DNA from 2 places in the Bradyrhizobium cedriense genome. Region 1 is predicted to be linked to the other one. Evidence: predicted binding sites of a transcription regulator. Region 1 holds the regulator's gene; the other holds the start of a gene.
What was found. The regulator PhoB, encoded in region 1, activates phosphate uptake and scavenging genes when phosphate is short. The targets are predictions, from matches to a motif close to TGTCATNNANCTGTCAT.
Positions count from the first base shown of each region.

Region 2: a site for PhoB is predicted at 3,182-3,198, ahead of ACYCVF_RS08040 (YdcH family protein). Genes of this name have one in related genera too.

Region 1 covers NZ_JBTSWB010000004.1:577,254-584,517, forward strand. The annotation lists gene pstC (phosphate ABC transporter permease subunit PstC) at 1-861, shown strand, start outside; gene pstA (phosphate ABC transporter permease PstA) at 866-1,711, shown strand; gene pstB (phosphate ABC transporter ATP-binding protein PstB) at 1,708-2,529, shown strand; gene phoU (phosphate signaling complex protein PhoU) at 2,541-3,257, shown strand; gene phoB (phosphate regulon transcriptional regulator PhoB) at 3,290-3,997, shown strand; gene ACYCVF_RS19345 (GcrA family cell cycle regulator) at 4,218-4,730, opposite strand; gene ACYCVF_RS19350 (acetylornithine transaminase) at 5,185-6,393, shown strand; gene argF (ornithine carbamoyltransferase) at 6,393-7,264, shown strand, end outside.
Region 2 covers NZ_JBTSWB010000002.1:363,074-370,337, forward strand. The annotation lists gene ACYCVF_RS08010 (5-(carboxyamino)imidazole ribonucleotide synthase) at 1-780, opposite strand, end outside; gene purE (5-(carboxyamino)imidazole ribonucleotide mutase) at 777-1,265, opposite strand; gene ACYCVF_RS08020 (GGDEF domain-containing protein) at 1,408-2,133, shown strand; gene ACYCVF_RS08025 (hypothetical protein) at 2,136-2,387, opposite strand; gene ACYCVF_RS08030 (hypothetical protein) at 2,410-2,628, opposite strand; gene ACYCVF_RS08035 (YdcH family protein) at 2,750-2,956, opposite strand; gene ACYCVF_RS08040 (YdcH family protein) at 3,285-3,464, shown strand; gene ACYCVF_RS08045 (NAD(P)/FAD-dependent oxidoreductase) at 3,635-4,738, opposite strand; gene ACYCVF_RS08050 (sensor domain-containing protein) at 4,941-7,264, shown strand, end outside.

The DNA.
Region 1 (7,264 bases):
ATCCTCGGCGGCATCATCATTTCGCTGATCGTCGGCGCCTTCCCGGCGATCAAGGAATACGGCCTTTCGTTCCTGTGGACGCAGCGCTGGGCGCCGTCGGCCGATCCGCCGGTGCTCGGCGCGCTCGGGCCGATGTACGGCACGCTCGTCACCTCCTTCATCGCGATGCTGATCGCCATTCCGGTCGGCTTGGGCATCGCGATCTTCCTCACCGAGCTCTGCCCGCAATGGCTGCGCCGCCCGATCGGCATGGCGATCGAGCTGCTCGCCGGCATTCCTTCGATCATCTACGGCATGTGGGGCTTCTTCGTGCTGGGCCCCTTCCTGGCCAACAGCTTCCAGCCCTTCATGATCAAGGTCTTCGACGGCGTTCCCGTGCTGGGGGCGATCTTCGCGGGTCCCCCGTCCTATCTCAGCCTTTTCAATGCCGCGCTGATCCTCGCCATCATGGTGCTGCCCTTCATCACCTCGATCTCGGTGGACGTGTTCAAGACGGTGCCGCCCGTGCTCAAGGAAGCCGCCTATGGCGTCGGCTGCACAACATGGGAAGTCGTCCGCAGCGTGGTGATCCCGTACACCCGTGTCGGCATCATCGGCGGCGTCATGCTGGCGCTGGGCCGCGCGCTCGGCGAGACCATGGCGGTGACCTTCATCATAGGCAACTCGTTCCGCATCTCCTCGTCGATCTTCGCGCCAGGCACCACGATCTCCGCGGCCATCGCCTCCGAATTCGCCGAGAGCGACGGCTTGCACCAGTCCGGCCTGATCCTGCTCGGTCTACTGTTGTTCGTGCTGACGTTCTTCGTGCTCGCAGCCGCGCGGCTGATGCTGATGCGCCTGGAAACCAAGGCCGGGAAGTGAAGCCATGAACCCGATTTATTCGCGCCGCCGCCGCTGGGACATCGTCATCCGCGGCCTCTGCATGGCAGCCGCCGCCTTCGGCGTCACCTGGCTCGCCCTGATCCTCGCCACGCTGCTTTACAACGGCCTCGCCGGTCTGAACCTGCAGATCTTCACCGAGAACACGCCGCCGCCCGGATCGAGCGAGGGCGGCCTGCTCAACGCCATCGTCGGCTCCCTCATCATGACCGTGATCGGCGTCGGCATCGGCGCGCCGCTCGGCCTGTTCGCCGGCACCTATCTCGCCGAATATGGCCGCAACGACAGGCTGACCTCGGTGATCCGCTTCATCAACGACATCCTGCTCTCGGCGCCGTCGATCATCATCGGCCTGTTCATCTACGGCGCGGTCGTGGTGCCGATGCGGAGCTTCTCGGCGATCGCAGGCGCGCTGGCGCTGGCCGTGATCGTGATCCCGGTCGTGGTGCGCACCACCGAGGACATGCTTCTGCTGGTGCCGAATCCGCTGCGCGAAGCCGCCAGCGCACTGGGCTTGCCGCGCTCGCTGGTGATCAAGCGGATCGCCTATCGCGCCGCGCGCTCCGGCCTCATCACCGGCGTGCTGCTCGCCACCGCCCGCGTCGCCGGCGAGACCGCGCCGCTGCTGTTCACCGCGCTGTCCAACCAGTTCTTCAGCCTCAGCCTGAACAAGACGATGGCCAACCTGCCGGTCACCATCAACAACTTCGTGCAGAGCCCCTACGCCTACTGGAAGCAGCTCGCCTGGAGCGGTGCGTTGCTGATCACCCTGACCGTGCTTGCCCTGAACATTGGCGCCCGCATCCTCGGGGCCGAGAGGACTGCAAAATGAGTGAAATGTCTGTTTCCGTAAGTGCGCCGGTCGTTCATCCGGGCTCGCAGCCGCTGCCCGAGGCGCCCGCCAAGGTCACTGCGCGCAACCTGAACTTCTATTATGGTGAACACCACGCGCTGAAGAACATCAACCTGGCGCTCGGCACCAATCGCGTTACGGCGTTCATCGGTCCGTCGGGCTGCGGCAAGTCGACCCTGCTGCGCATCTTCAACCGGATGTACGATCTGTATCCGGGGCAGCGCGCCACCGGTCAGCTCATGCTCGACCAGACCAACATCCTCGATCCCAAGCTCGATCTCAATCTGCTGCGTGCGCGGGTCGGCATGGTGTTCCAGAAGCCGACGCCGTTCCCGATGACGATCTATGAGAACATCGCCTTCGGAATCCGCCTCTACGAGAAGATCTCGAAGTCCGAGATGGATGACCGGGTCGAGAAGGCGCTGCGCGGCGGCGCGCTGTGGAACGAGGTCAAGGACAAGCTCAATGCCTCCGGCCTGTCGCTCTCCGGCGGCCAGCAGCAGCGCCTCTGCATCGCCCGCACCGTCGCCGTGCGGCCCGAGGTGATCCTGTTCGACGAGCCCTGCTCGGCGCTCGACCCGATCTCGACCGCCAAGGTCGAGGAGCTGATCCAGGAATTGTCCGAGAACTACACCATCGCGATCGTCACCCACAACATGCAGCAGGCGGCGCGCGTCTCCGACAAGACCGCCTTCATGTATCTCGGCGAGTTGATCGAGTTCGACGACACCAGCAAGATCTTCACGTCGCCGAGCGACCGGCGCACGCAGGATTACATCACCGGCCGGTTCGGTTGAGGAGACGGAATATGGGTTCTGAACATACCGCGAAAGCCTTCGACACCGATCTCCAGGAGCTCACCCGTCTGGTCGCCGAGATGGGCGGCATCGCCGAGCGCATGATCGTCGATTCCGTGGACGCGCTGATCCGCCGCGACGTCGCGCTCGGGCAGCGCGTCGTCACCATCGACGTCGAGCTCGACGGGCTGCAGAAGCGCATCGAGGAGCGCGCCGTGCTCACCATCGCCCGCCGCCAGCCGATGGCGGTCGATTTGCGCGAGATCGTCGGCGCCATGCGCGTCGCGACCGATCTCGAGCGGATCGGCGACCTCGCCAAGAACATGGGCAAGCGCGTCGCGGCGCTCGAGACGGACTTCCATCCGCTCAAACTGTTCCGCGGCCTGGAACATATGACTGACCTCGTGCAACAGCAGGTCAAGTCCGTGCTGGACGCCTATGCCGCGCACGATCTGCCGGCGGCGATGGCGGTGTGGAAGGGCGACGAGGAAGTCGACGCCATCTGCACCTCGTTGTTCCGCGAGCTCCTCACCTACATGATGGAGGATCCGCGCAACATCTCGTTCTGCATCCACCTGATGTTCTGTGCCAAGAACATCGAGCGGATCGGCGACCACGCCACCAACATCGCCGAGACCGTGTTCTACATGATCGAGGGGCAGACGATCACCGACAAGCGGCCGAAGGGCGACATGACGAACTTCGCCACGACGGTGCCGAATACCTAAACGGTGCCGAATACCTAAGGAGCGACGACAACATGGGCGCACGCATTATGGTGGTTGAGGACGAGGAAGCTCTCACCGAGCTTCTTCGCTACAACCTCGAAGGCGACGGCTATGACGTCGAGACGGTGATGCGCGGCGATGACGCCGACACCCGCCTCAAGGAGCACATTCCCGATCTGATCGTGCTCGACTGGATGCTGCCTGGCCTGTCGGGCATCGAACTGTGCCGACGGCTTCGGACCCGCCCCGAAACCAAGCAGCTCCCGATCATCATGCTGACCGCGCGTGGCGAGGAGAGTGAGCGGGTGCGGGGTCTTGCCACCGGCGCCGACGACTACATCGTCAAGCCGTTCTCGGTGCCGGAGCTGCTCGCGCGCGTGAAGGGCCTGCTCAGGCGCGCCAGCCCCGAGCGGCTCGCTACCGTGCTCGCCTATGGCGACATCGAGCTCGATCGCGACAAGCGCCGCGTGGCGCGCTCGGGCCGGCCAATCGATCTCGGCCCGACCGAATATCGTCTGCTGGAGTTCTTCCTGGAGCATCCCGGGCGCGTGTTCTCGCGCGAGCAGCTGCTCGACAGCGTCTGGGGTCGCGACATCTACATCGACGAGCGTACCGTCGACGTCCATATCGGCCGCCTGCGCAAGCTGCTCAATCTCGGCCGCGAGCAGGATCCGATCCGCACGGTCCGCGGCGCCGGCTATGCGCTGGACGACCGGTTTGCGAAGGCGGAGCAGACTTAGGGTTTGCTCAGGCAGACGTGATTGAGCGGGCTGCCACGGCATCCTCCGATGTCGTCCCTGCGAACGCAGGGACCCATAACCACAGGACGTGGTTTGGCGAAGACTCGGAGTGACGATCCCGCGATAATTGTACCCCGGGACTACGGGTCCCTGCGTTCGCAGGGACGACATCCAATGTGTTGAGACGTCTTTGCGCTACGACTGGCCGCGCGCGCCGGGCTCAGCGCGGACCCGGCTTCGCCGGCGCACGGCGGCGATCCGCCGCGGGCTGATAGGCCACGCGCGAATGCTGAGCGCAGTAGGGCAGGCCGGAGAGCGCCTTGCCGCCGCAGAAGAAGAAATCCGGGCTCGAGGGGTCGCCGACCGGCCAGTGGCAGGTCGCCTCGTTCAATTCCAGCAGCGACAGCCGCTGGCTCATCGGCACGACGTTGTCGTAGGTGACAGGCTCGGCCTCCACCTCGACCTCGAAGGCCTGCGCCAGTGCGGTGTTGCCGCGCGAAACGGGGCGGGTCACCCGCATCATGTGCTGCGCGGGCCGCGCCTTGCGCGGCCGGGGCGCTGCCGATGAAGGGCTTTTGGCGCGGCCGGACAGGCCGAGCCGGTGCACTTTGCCGATCACGGCGTTGCGGGTCACATTGCCGAGCTCTGCCGCGATCTGGCTGGCCGAAAGTCCGGCCTCCCAGAGCTTTTTCAGCTGCTCGACGCGATCATCGGACCAGGTCAAAACCGTCATTGCACCCTTTCCTTCGCTGCGCGGCTGCCATCCTGGGGCCTTCGCAGCGAATGCCTAAGCCTTGAAAACCCGTGCCCCCAGAATCCCTTAAGGCTCGCCGGGCGCGCTCAAAACGCCCGAACGTTACGCCGGTACATGAGGACTCTTGGGATCAGAACCGCTGCACGAGATGTCGTATCTGACAATTCAAACGCTACAATATGGCGTGACTCCCGCGCAAGAGTCCGCCGACTCGCTTCCACATGTTCCGTGGTGAAAACCCCGCAAAATCGGCACCGCAAGACTACGGAGTCAGCGTTTCGCGAGGCTTTCCGGACGGCATTGACACCCGTTTTGCCAAGCATAAGATAGTGCCACGTGCCGCCCTTAAAAGGCGGCACGTTTCGTTTTCCGGGCCGGTCAATGGTGCGTTGCGAGTGCACGCTTCACGCCGTCCGCAACATCAAGTGACGTCATGACTAACAGCGCCGCGCCGCATTTGCTCCCCGTTTTCGCCAGGGCCGACCTCGGTTTCGAACGCGGCGAAGGCTGCTGGCTGATCGCGACCAATGGGGATCGATATCTGGATTTCACCTCTGGCGTGGCGGTGAATGCGCTCGGCCATGTCCATCCCGCGCTGGTCAAGGCGTTGCAGGAGCAGGCGACGAAGCTCTGGCACATGTCGAACCTGTTCCAGAGCCCGGACGGCGAGAAGCTCGCAAGCCGCCTCTGCAACGAGAGCTTTGCCGACTTCGTATTCTTCTGCAATTCCGGTGCGGAGGCGCTGGAAGGCGTGATCAAGCTGGTGCGCCACCATCACTTCTCCAAGGGGCATCCGGAACGTTACCGCATGATCACCTTCGAGGGCGCCTTCCATGGCCGCACGCTGGCAACGCTCGCTGCCACCGGATCTGCAAAATACCTCGAGGGCTTCGGTCCGCCGATGGACGGCTTCGACCAGGTGCCCCATGGCGACCTGGAAGCTGTGAAGAAGGCGATCGGCCCGCACACCGCCGGCATCCTGATCGAGCCGATCCAGGGCGAGGGGGGCGTTCGCTCTGCGCCTCCCGCCTTCCTGAAGGCGCTGCGCGAGCTCTGCAATGAGCGCGGCCTGTTGCTCGCCTTCGATGAGGTGCAGACGGGCATGGGCCGCACCGGCGAACTCTTTGCGTACAAGCGCACCGGTGTCACACCTGACGTGATGTCGCTCGCCAAGGCGCTCGGCGGCGGCTTCCCGATCGGGGCGGTGCTGGCCACCTCGGAGGCCGCTTCCGGCATGGGGCCTGGGTCGCATGGCTCCACTTTCGGCGGCAATCCGCTCGCGATCTCGGCTGCGAACGCCGTGCTCGACGTCATGCTCAAGCCGGGCTTCTTCGATCACGTGCAAAAGATGTCGTTGCTGCTGAAGCAGAAGCTTGCCTCCGTGATCGACCGTCATCCCGACGTCGTCAGCGAGGTGCGCGGGGAGGGGCTCCTGATCGGCATCAAGGCCGTCGTGCCCTCGGGCGATCTCGTCGCGGCGTTGCGCGCCGAGAAATTGCTCACCGTCGGGGCCGGCGACAATGTCGTGCGCTTCCTGCCGCCTTTGATCGTCACCGAGGCCGAGATCGAGGACAGCGTCGCGCGGCTCGAACGTGCCTGTGCTGCGATCTCGTCCGGTCAGACCAAGCGGGCGGCAAGCTGATGAGCAAGTCGCCAAAGCATTTCCTCGATATCAACGAGCTGCCGCTGTCGGAGCTCAAACGCATGCTCGCCGCATCGTCCGCGATGAAGGCCAAGCAGAAGGCGCAGCAGCCGGTCAGGCCGCTCGAAGGCAAGACGCTGGCGATGATCTTCGAGCGGCCCTCGACCCGGACGCGGGTGTCGTTCGACGTCGGCATGCGCCAGCTCGGCGGCGAGGCGATCATGCTCACCGGCGCCGAGATGCAGCTCGGCCGCGGCGAGACCATCGCCGACACGGCGCGCGTGCTCTCGCGCTATGTCGACGCCATCATGATCCGCATCCTCAACCACGATGCATTGCTGGAGCTTGCGGCCAACGCCACCGTGCCCGTCATCAACGGCCTGACGCGTCGCTCGCATCCCTGCCAGGTGATGGCCGACCTCATGACCTACGAGGAGCATCGCGGCCCGATCGAGGGCAAGACGGTGGCCTGGACCGGCGACGACAACAACGTGCTGGCGTCGTGGGCGCATGCCGCCGAGCGCTTCAAGTTCCAGCTCAACGTCGCAACGCCTACGGAGCTCGCGCCGAAAAAGGCGATGCGCGACTGGATCAAGGCGACCAATGCGCCGATCGTGCTCGGCACCGATCCGGAAGCCGCCGTGCGCGGCGCCGATTGCGTCGTCACCGACACCTGGGTATCGATGGGCGACAAGGAGGGCGAGCACCGCCACAACGTGCTCAAGCCGTACCAGGTCAACGCCAAGCTGATGTCGCTCGCCAAGCCGGACGCGCTGTTCATGCACTGCCTGCCCGCCCATCGCGGCGAGGAGGTCACGGATGAAGTGATCGACGGCCCGCAATCGGTCGTGTTCGACGAGGCCGAAAACCG
Region 2 (7,264 bases), on a different contig from region 1:
CATCTCGACAGCGAGCACGCCGACATAGTCGAGCGCGCTCGCGATCTTTTCGGCGATGCTGCGCGCTTCCTCGGTGAGCGCGTCGGGGATCGGCGCAGGCGCGCGCGATATCTTCAGGATGTGGTCGCGGTGCTCGTTCTCGGTGACGTCGAAACACTCGACCTGTCCTGCGGCCGAGCGCGCGGCGATCACGGATATCTCGCGTTCGAACGGCACAAAGGCCTCCAGGATCGCCGATTTGGTGGCGAGGCTGGTCCACACCTTGGTGATGTCGTCGCCCTCGCGGATGATGGCCTGGCCCTTGCCATCATAGCCGAAGCGGCGGGTCTTGAGCACGGCCGGCAGGCCGATTCTGGCGATCGCCTCGCGCAGCGAGGAGACGGAGGTGACGTCGGCATAGGCGGCAGTGCCGATGCCGAGCCGGGTGACAAAATCCTTCTCCGCGAGCCGGTCCTGGGTGGTCTCGAGAATCTTGCGGTTGGGCAGCACCGGGCGGCGCGCATCCAGCACCATCGCGGCGGCCGACGGCACGTTTTCGAATTCGTAGGTGATGACGTCGACGTCGTTGGCGAACAGCTCGAGCGCCTCGACGTCGGCATATTCGGCGCAGGTGGCGTTCAGCACGACGTCGAAGGCGGGCGAATCCGGATCGGGCGAGAACACTTGGCAGCGCAGGCCGAGCCGCGCCGCCGCCATGGCCAGCATCCGCCCCAATTGTCCGCCGCCGAGGATTCCGATGGTGTCACCGGGCTTCAGCTTCACGTGCCTGGTGTCAGTCACGCCTTGTCCTCCGGGCGCTCGGCAACAGCGTCAGTCTGCGCCTTGCGCCAGGCGGCGAGGCGATCGGACAATGCCGGGTCGGACAATGCCAGGACGGCAGCCGCCAGCAGCGCGGCGTTGATCGCGCCGGCCTTGCCGATGGCGAGGGTGCCGACCGGGATGCCGGCGGGCATTTGGACGATCGAATAGAGCGAATCGACTCCCTTGAGAGTCTTGGATTCGACGGGAACGCCAAAGACCGGAAGTTCCGTCAGCGCCGCCGCCATGCCGGGAAGATGTGCGGCGCCACCGGCGCCCGCGATGATGACCTTGTAACCCGCGGCCTTGGCGCCCTTGGCGAAGGCAAACAGCCGGTCGGGGGTGCGGTGTGCCGAGACGATGCGGCTGTCGGCGGCAATGCCGAGCGCGTCAAGCGTGTCGGCGGCATGCCGCATCGTGTCCCAATCCGACTGGCTTCCCATGATGATGGCGATCGGCGCGGTCATGAGGTCAATTATGCCCGGAAAAACAGAAAGATAGGCCAGATTAACGGGTCCGGCCGGCGGCTCGCAAGGCGGTGGCAAGGAGAAGGGAATCCACTATCCTGTCTTGGTGAATCCCCGCAAGCCTTCATTGAGCAGGATGCCCATGAAGAAACCGAAAAGGGCGACCGCTGCGAAGGCCAAAAAGGGCCGGAAGACCGGTGCCCGCCGATCCAAGGCCGCTGCCAAGCCGCTGACCAGGCGTCCGGCGAAGCCCGCGCGGCGCGCCGCGGCGGGGGACGATCGAGCCAGAGAAAACGTCAGGGCGACAATCCGGAGCTTGCGCGCCAAGCTCAAGGAGACGCGGCGCCGGGTCGTGGAACTGGAAGCCGCGGCCGACACCGACTTCCTGCTTGAAATTCCAAACCGGCGCGGCTTCGAGCGCGAGCTCGCGCGCGCCATCGCCTATATGAAGCGCTACCGCGCCAGCGGGGCGCTGATCGTTCTCGACGTGGATCGGCTGAAGCCGATCAACGATTCCTTCGGACACGCCGCCGGCGACGAGGTGCTCAAGGCGATTGTCGCCACGCTGACGCGGCAGGTCCGCGCCTCCGACGTGGTCGGTCGGCTCGGCGGCGACGAGTTCGCGTTGCTGCTCTGGAATCTCAGCGAGACCGATGCCAAGGCCAAGGCCGCGGCCTTCGAGCAGGCGATCGACGATTTGTCCTTCGTCTTCCGCGGTCAACACGTGACAGCGGGCGCCTCCGCCGGCGTCGCGCTGCTGGGGGCGCAGTCCGACGCAGGCCGCGCCCTGGAGGAGGCGGATGCCGCCATGTACGTGCGCAAGGCACGGCGGCGGCACGAACCGCGGATCAGGCTGGTCGGCAGCTGAGCTTACAGCGCCACCAGATCCTCCGGCACGTTGCCGAACTTCCGCAGCAGCCTGGCGTCGCCGAATTCGCCGGTCATGGGATCGCCGCTGCGGCTGAACGCGACCGCGCCGATGTGGCCGGCACCATGGGCCAAAATCTCGGCGCGCCGCAACGCGGCAGCCGAAGTCTGGCACTCCTCGGCAGCGCCCGCGACCGGCGAACCGTCGGCATCGATCAAAAAGGGCATTGCAACGTAGTAGGTCACATCCGACATGGCGTTGCTCCGGGCTTGAAAATCAGGCGGCGCTGCTCTTGCTCCGCATCTTGCTGCGCGAGGTCTCCGGAATGCAGCCGGCGGAAATCGCCGCCTGCAGCTCCTCCAGCTCGGCTTCCAGATATTCGTTGGCCATGATCAGCGCCTTGATGGTGCTGCGCAGATTGCCGTCGCACATCGCGATCGCCTGATCGCAGGCCTGTTCATAGTGGCGGTTGTCGAGAAGGGTCGTTGCCGACATCTGCGTTGTCCTCGTGTCCTGTGCTGGGCCCTTTGTGAGGTCTTCTTCAATGTTCCTATTTTGTTCTTTTGGAGTCAAGCGGATTCAGGTGGGTGAAGCCGCGGCGAAAGCCGGTTCACGATCAGGCAATGATGTCGGGGGTAATCTGGTCTTCGATGAACGCGATGCGGTCACGCAACAACAGCTTGCGCTTCTTCAGCCGCTGTAAGCGCAACAGGTCGGGTGCGGGCGATTGATGCAATGCATCGATCGCTGCGTCGAGATCTCGGTGTTCCTGCTGCAACCGGGTGAGCTCGGCTTCGAGCTCACGCTCATCTTCATTGGTCATGTCTGCGGTGGCCGAAAACCGATAGGCGTGAATCTGGGCTGTGGATGCCCTGTGGAAATTATCGTCCTTGCGCAGCGTGATCGCAAGCGATCTGCGCTCCTCGCTCGCCGGTCTCCCGCAACATATTTCTGCGAGCCGCCGTGGAGTTGCGCAGACGCATTGATATCATGGAATTATCCCGCACGGTTCCCCTAGTCACGCTTCCTTACATATGAAATTTCAAAAATGACACTGCGACGACGGATACCCATCGACAGGACGAATCGGTGATGTAGACTTCCTCGTCCGGATCGAATCCTGAGGTTCAACCCTACCGAGGAGGTTTCGAATGACAATTCAGGCACATCTCGTTGAATTGGAACGGAAGCACAAACTTCTCGAAAACGAATTGCACGAAGCTCTCGTGCACCTTTCAACGGACGACCTGCAAATTGTTGAGTTGAAGCGCCGGAAGTTGATGGTCAAGGACCAGATCGAGCGTCTGAGGCACAGCGAGACGCTCCACTAGCAGTCCCCGCAACAGCATAGAGTTGATCACATCCTTCACGCAGGGATGAGAGCATTCGTGCTCATCCCTGCACAGGATGCAAGCCGCGCAGGATGTTTGCGCGGCGCCAATGTCTGCTTGAACGGTTTTTTTCTCGACGCGAACCGTCATCCGCTTCGCTCGACGGGACTCTAGATGTCCGCGAGTTCGGCGACGTGATCGGCGATCGCGAGCGACGACGTCAGTCCGGGTGATTCGATGCCGAACAGATTGACCAGGCCCGCGACGCCGTGATCGCGCGGGCCCTGGATGAGAAAGTCCTGCGTGGCCACAGCCGGCGGCACGATCTTCGGGCGGATGCCTGAATAGCTCGGCATCAGCGCCCCGTCGGGCAGCGTCGGCCAGTATTTGCGGATCGCCGGGTAGAAGCGTTCCGCCCGTGACGGGTCGACCTCGTAGTCGATCGTTTCGATCCACTCGACGTCGGGCCCGAAGCGCGCCTGCCCTGCCATATCAAGAGTCAGATGTACCCCTAGCCCGCCGGGTTCGGGCACCGGATAGATCAGGCGTGAGAACGGCGCCTTGGCGTTGCAGCTGAAGTAGTTTCCCTTGGCGAGATAGGCCGGCGGAATCCGGTCCAGCGGCATGCCCTCGATGTTGCGCGCCACATTGGTCGCCGACAGTCCCGCGGCGTTGACGAGGAGGCTGCATTGCAGCGTCATCGGCGTCTCGCCGCCGGCCTCGATCTCGATGACGCCGGCCGCCGCCTTTGCGCGGACCAGCGGGGTGTGAAACGCAAAGGCCGCACCGGCGTCCTCGGCCTCGCCGCGGAGCGAGAGCATATAGGCGTGGCTGTCGATGATGCCGGTCGAGGGCGAGAGGAGCGCAGCGTCGCAGGCGAGCGCCGGCTCCAGCGCGCGTGCGGCCTCCCCCGAAAGCAACTGCATGTCGAGCACGCCGTTGGCTTCGGCATGGGCCTTGATCGACTGCAGCTTCTCGGTCTCTTTCGCGCTGGTCGCGACGATCAGCTTGCCGCAATTTCTATGGGGGATGCCGCGCTCGGCGCAGTAGCGGTAGAGCGCGTGCTTGCCGCTGACGCACATGCGCGCCATCCAGCTCCCGGCACGATAGTAGATGCCGGCATGGATCACCTCGCTGTTGCGCGAGGAGGTGACGGTGCCGATGGCCTCGGCTTCCTCGAGCACGATTACCTCGCGGCCGGCTTGCGCAAGCCTTCGAGCCACCGCGAGACCGACCACGCCGGCTCCGATGACGACGCAGTCGACCCTATCCATGGTTGTGCAGGATGTCCGCTGGAAGCGCCGGTGGCACCGCTTCCGCAAATGAGGGGCCGGGGCCGTTTTCCGTTAAGGAGGCGTTTATCATGTCAGGGCAATTGCCGTAGTTCGCGTTACATTTTTCCATTGCACGTACAGGCATTTACCCGATCCAAACCGGCGAGGCCAGACAATCCCACGTTGAAATCGCGGGTGGCTGATGGCTGAGAAGAACTGGCACGCGGGCAGCACGCTTCCGATCGCTGCGCAGGCCGTCATGTGCCTGGCCGGCGCGGTCGCGCCTGCGCATGCCTATGCGTTGCCGGACGGCTTTCCCACTCCAGGGGACCTCGCCAAGCTCGATCCCAGTGTCGTCTGGGAAGCGCTGATCGCGGGCATCGTCCTGTGCTCGTTCCTCGCCGCGATCGTGCTGTGGATTCATTCCTCGCTGCGCCGGACCAGGCGTTTGCAGTTGCGGCGCAACGCCTTCATCTCCTCCGCCATGAACAATCTCAACCAGGGCGTGGTGATGACGGATGCGCAGCGGCGCGTCATCTTCTGCAATGATCGCTATCTCGAGATCTATGGCCTGACGCGGTCGGATGTCCGGACTGGCATGAACGGCCTCGAACTCCTTGCGCTGCGGCGCAAGCGCGGAGTGCTGGGCGCCTCGGACGATGAATTCTACGACAAGGCGGCAAGCGCCAATGGCCTGATCACGGAACTGCCCGACGGCCGGGCCATCCTGGTGAAGTATTTCGTGTTGCCGAACGGCGGCTCGGTGGCGACGCATCTCGACGTCAGCGAACAGCGCAAGCTGTCGCGCCAGCTCGCCTCGACCAAGCAGTTCCTGGAATCGGTGCTGGATCATGTCCCGGCTTGCGTGGCGGCCAAGAACATCGAAGACGGTCGCTACATCTTCGCCAACAGCGCCTATGAACGGTTCTGGGGATTGTCGCGGGACTGCGCCGTCGGCAGGAACGCGCGGGAGCTGTTCGTGCCGGGCTCCGCGGCCAGCATCGAAGCCGCCGACCAGGCCGCGCTGAACGCGCCGGACGGCCAGTTCCGCAACGAATTCGAGGTCGACCGCGGCGGCGTCAGGCGCATGGTTGCCTCGATCCGGATCGTGGTCCGCAACGAGAGCAACAAGCCGGAATTTCTTCTCATCGTGTTCGAGGACATCACCGACCGCCGCTCGCTGTCACAGGAGCTGGAGAGCACCAAGAGATTCCTCGAGCTCGTGGTCGACAACATCCCGGTGGCGCTGATCGTGGAGCAGGTCAAGGACGGCCGCTATCTGCTCGCCAACCGCAGTGCGGAGACGATCCTCAACCGCAGGCGGGAAGAGGCCATCGGCCTGACCGCGTCCGACATCTTCAATCCCAAGGAAGCCAAGCTGATCATCGCGCGCGACGAGGCCGCGATCAAGAAGCGCGGGATGATCACCGAGGAGCATCCGATCTCCACCAAGGGCGGCCTGCGGCTGTTCCTCACCCGCCGCGCCACCGTGCTCAACGATGCCGGCGAGCCGCAATATCTGATCAAGACGCACGAGGACGTCACCGACCGCCGGCAGACCGAGTCGCGCATGGCGCACATGGCTTATCACGACGGCCTCACCGATCTGCCGAACCGCGCCGCGTTCCTGCAGGCGCTGACCCAGATGATCGAAGCCTGCGAGGGGACCGACGAGGAATTTGCGGTCCTCTGTATCGACCTTGACGGCCTCAAGGAGGTCAATGACGTCTTCGGCCACGCGCTTGGCGACAAGCTCCTGATCGAGGTCGCCCAGCGGCTCCAGGATGCCGCGCGCGGCGGCCTGGTGGCGCGCCTCTCCGGCGACGAATTCGGCTTGATCATCGACGGCAAGCAGCCCGAGGTGGGCCTTGCGCTGGCGCAGCAGCTGGGCGAGGCGCTCGCCCCGGAATTCCAGATCGACGGCCGGGCCGTTCGTGCCGGCATCACCACCGGTATGTCGATCTTCCCGCACAATGGCTCCGACGGTGCCGCGCTGCTCGCCAATGCCGGTGCGGCGCTGTTCCGCGCCAAGCAGAAGTCGCGCAGCTCGATCAGCCTCTATCAGCCGGAGATGGACCAGCAGATCCGCGATCGCCGCGTGCTGCATCAGGACCTGTCGATGGCGATCAAGAACGGCGAGCTCTCGCTGGCTTTCCAGCCGCAGGGAGTCGCGGGCCACAGCGTTGCCGAGAGCGAGATCATCGGCTTCGAGGCGCTGGCGCGCTGGCAGCATCCGGTGCGCGGCCAGGTCTCGCCTGCCGAGTTCATTCCGCTCGCCGAGGAGAGTGGCCTGATCGTCGAGATGGGCGAGTGGATCCTGCGCGAGGCCTGCCGCGAGGCGGCGTCCTGGCCGAAGCCGCTGCAGGTCGCGGTCAATCTGTCGCCGGCGCAGTTCATGCACGGCGACGTGGTTGGACTGGTCCATTCGATCCTGATCGAGACGGGCCTTGCACCTGGCCGGCTCGAGCTCGAGATCACCGAGGGCGTGCTGATCGAGGATTTCGACCGGGGCCTGGCGCTGCTGCG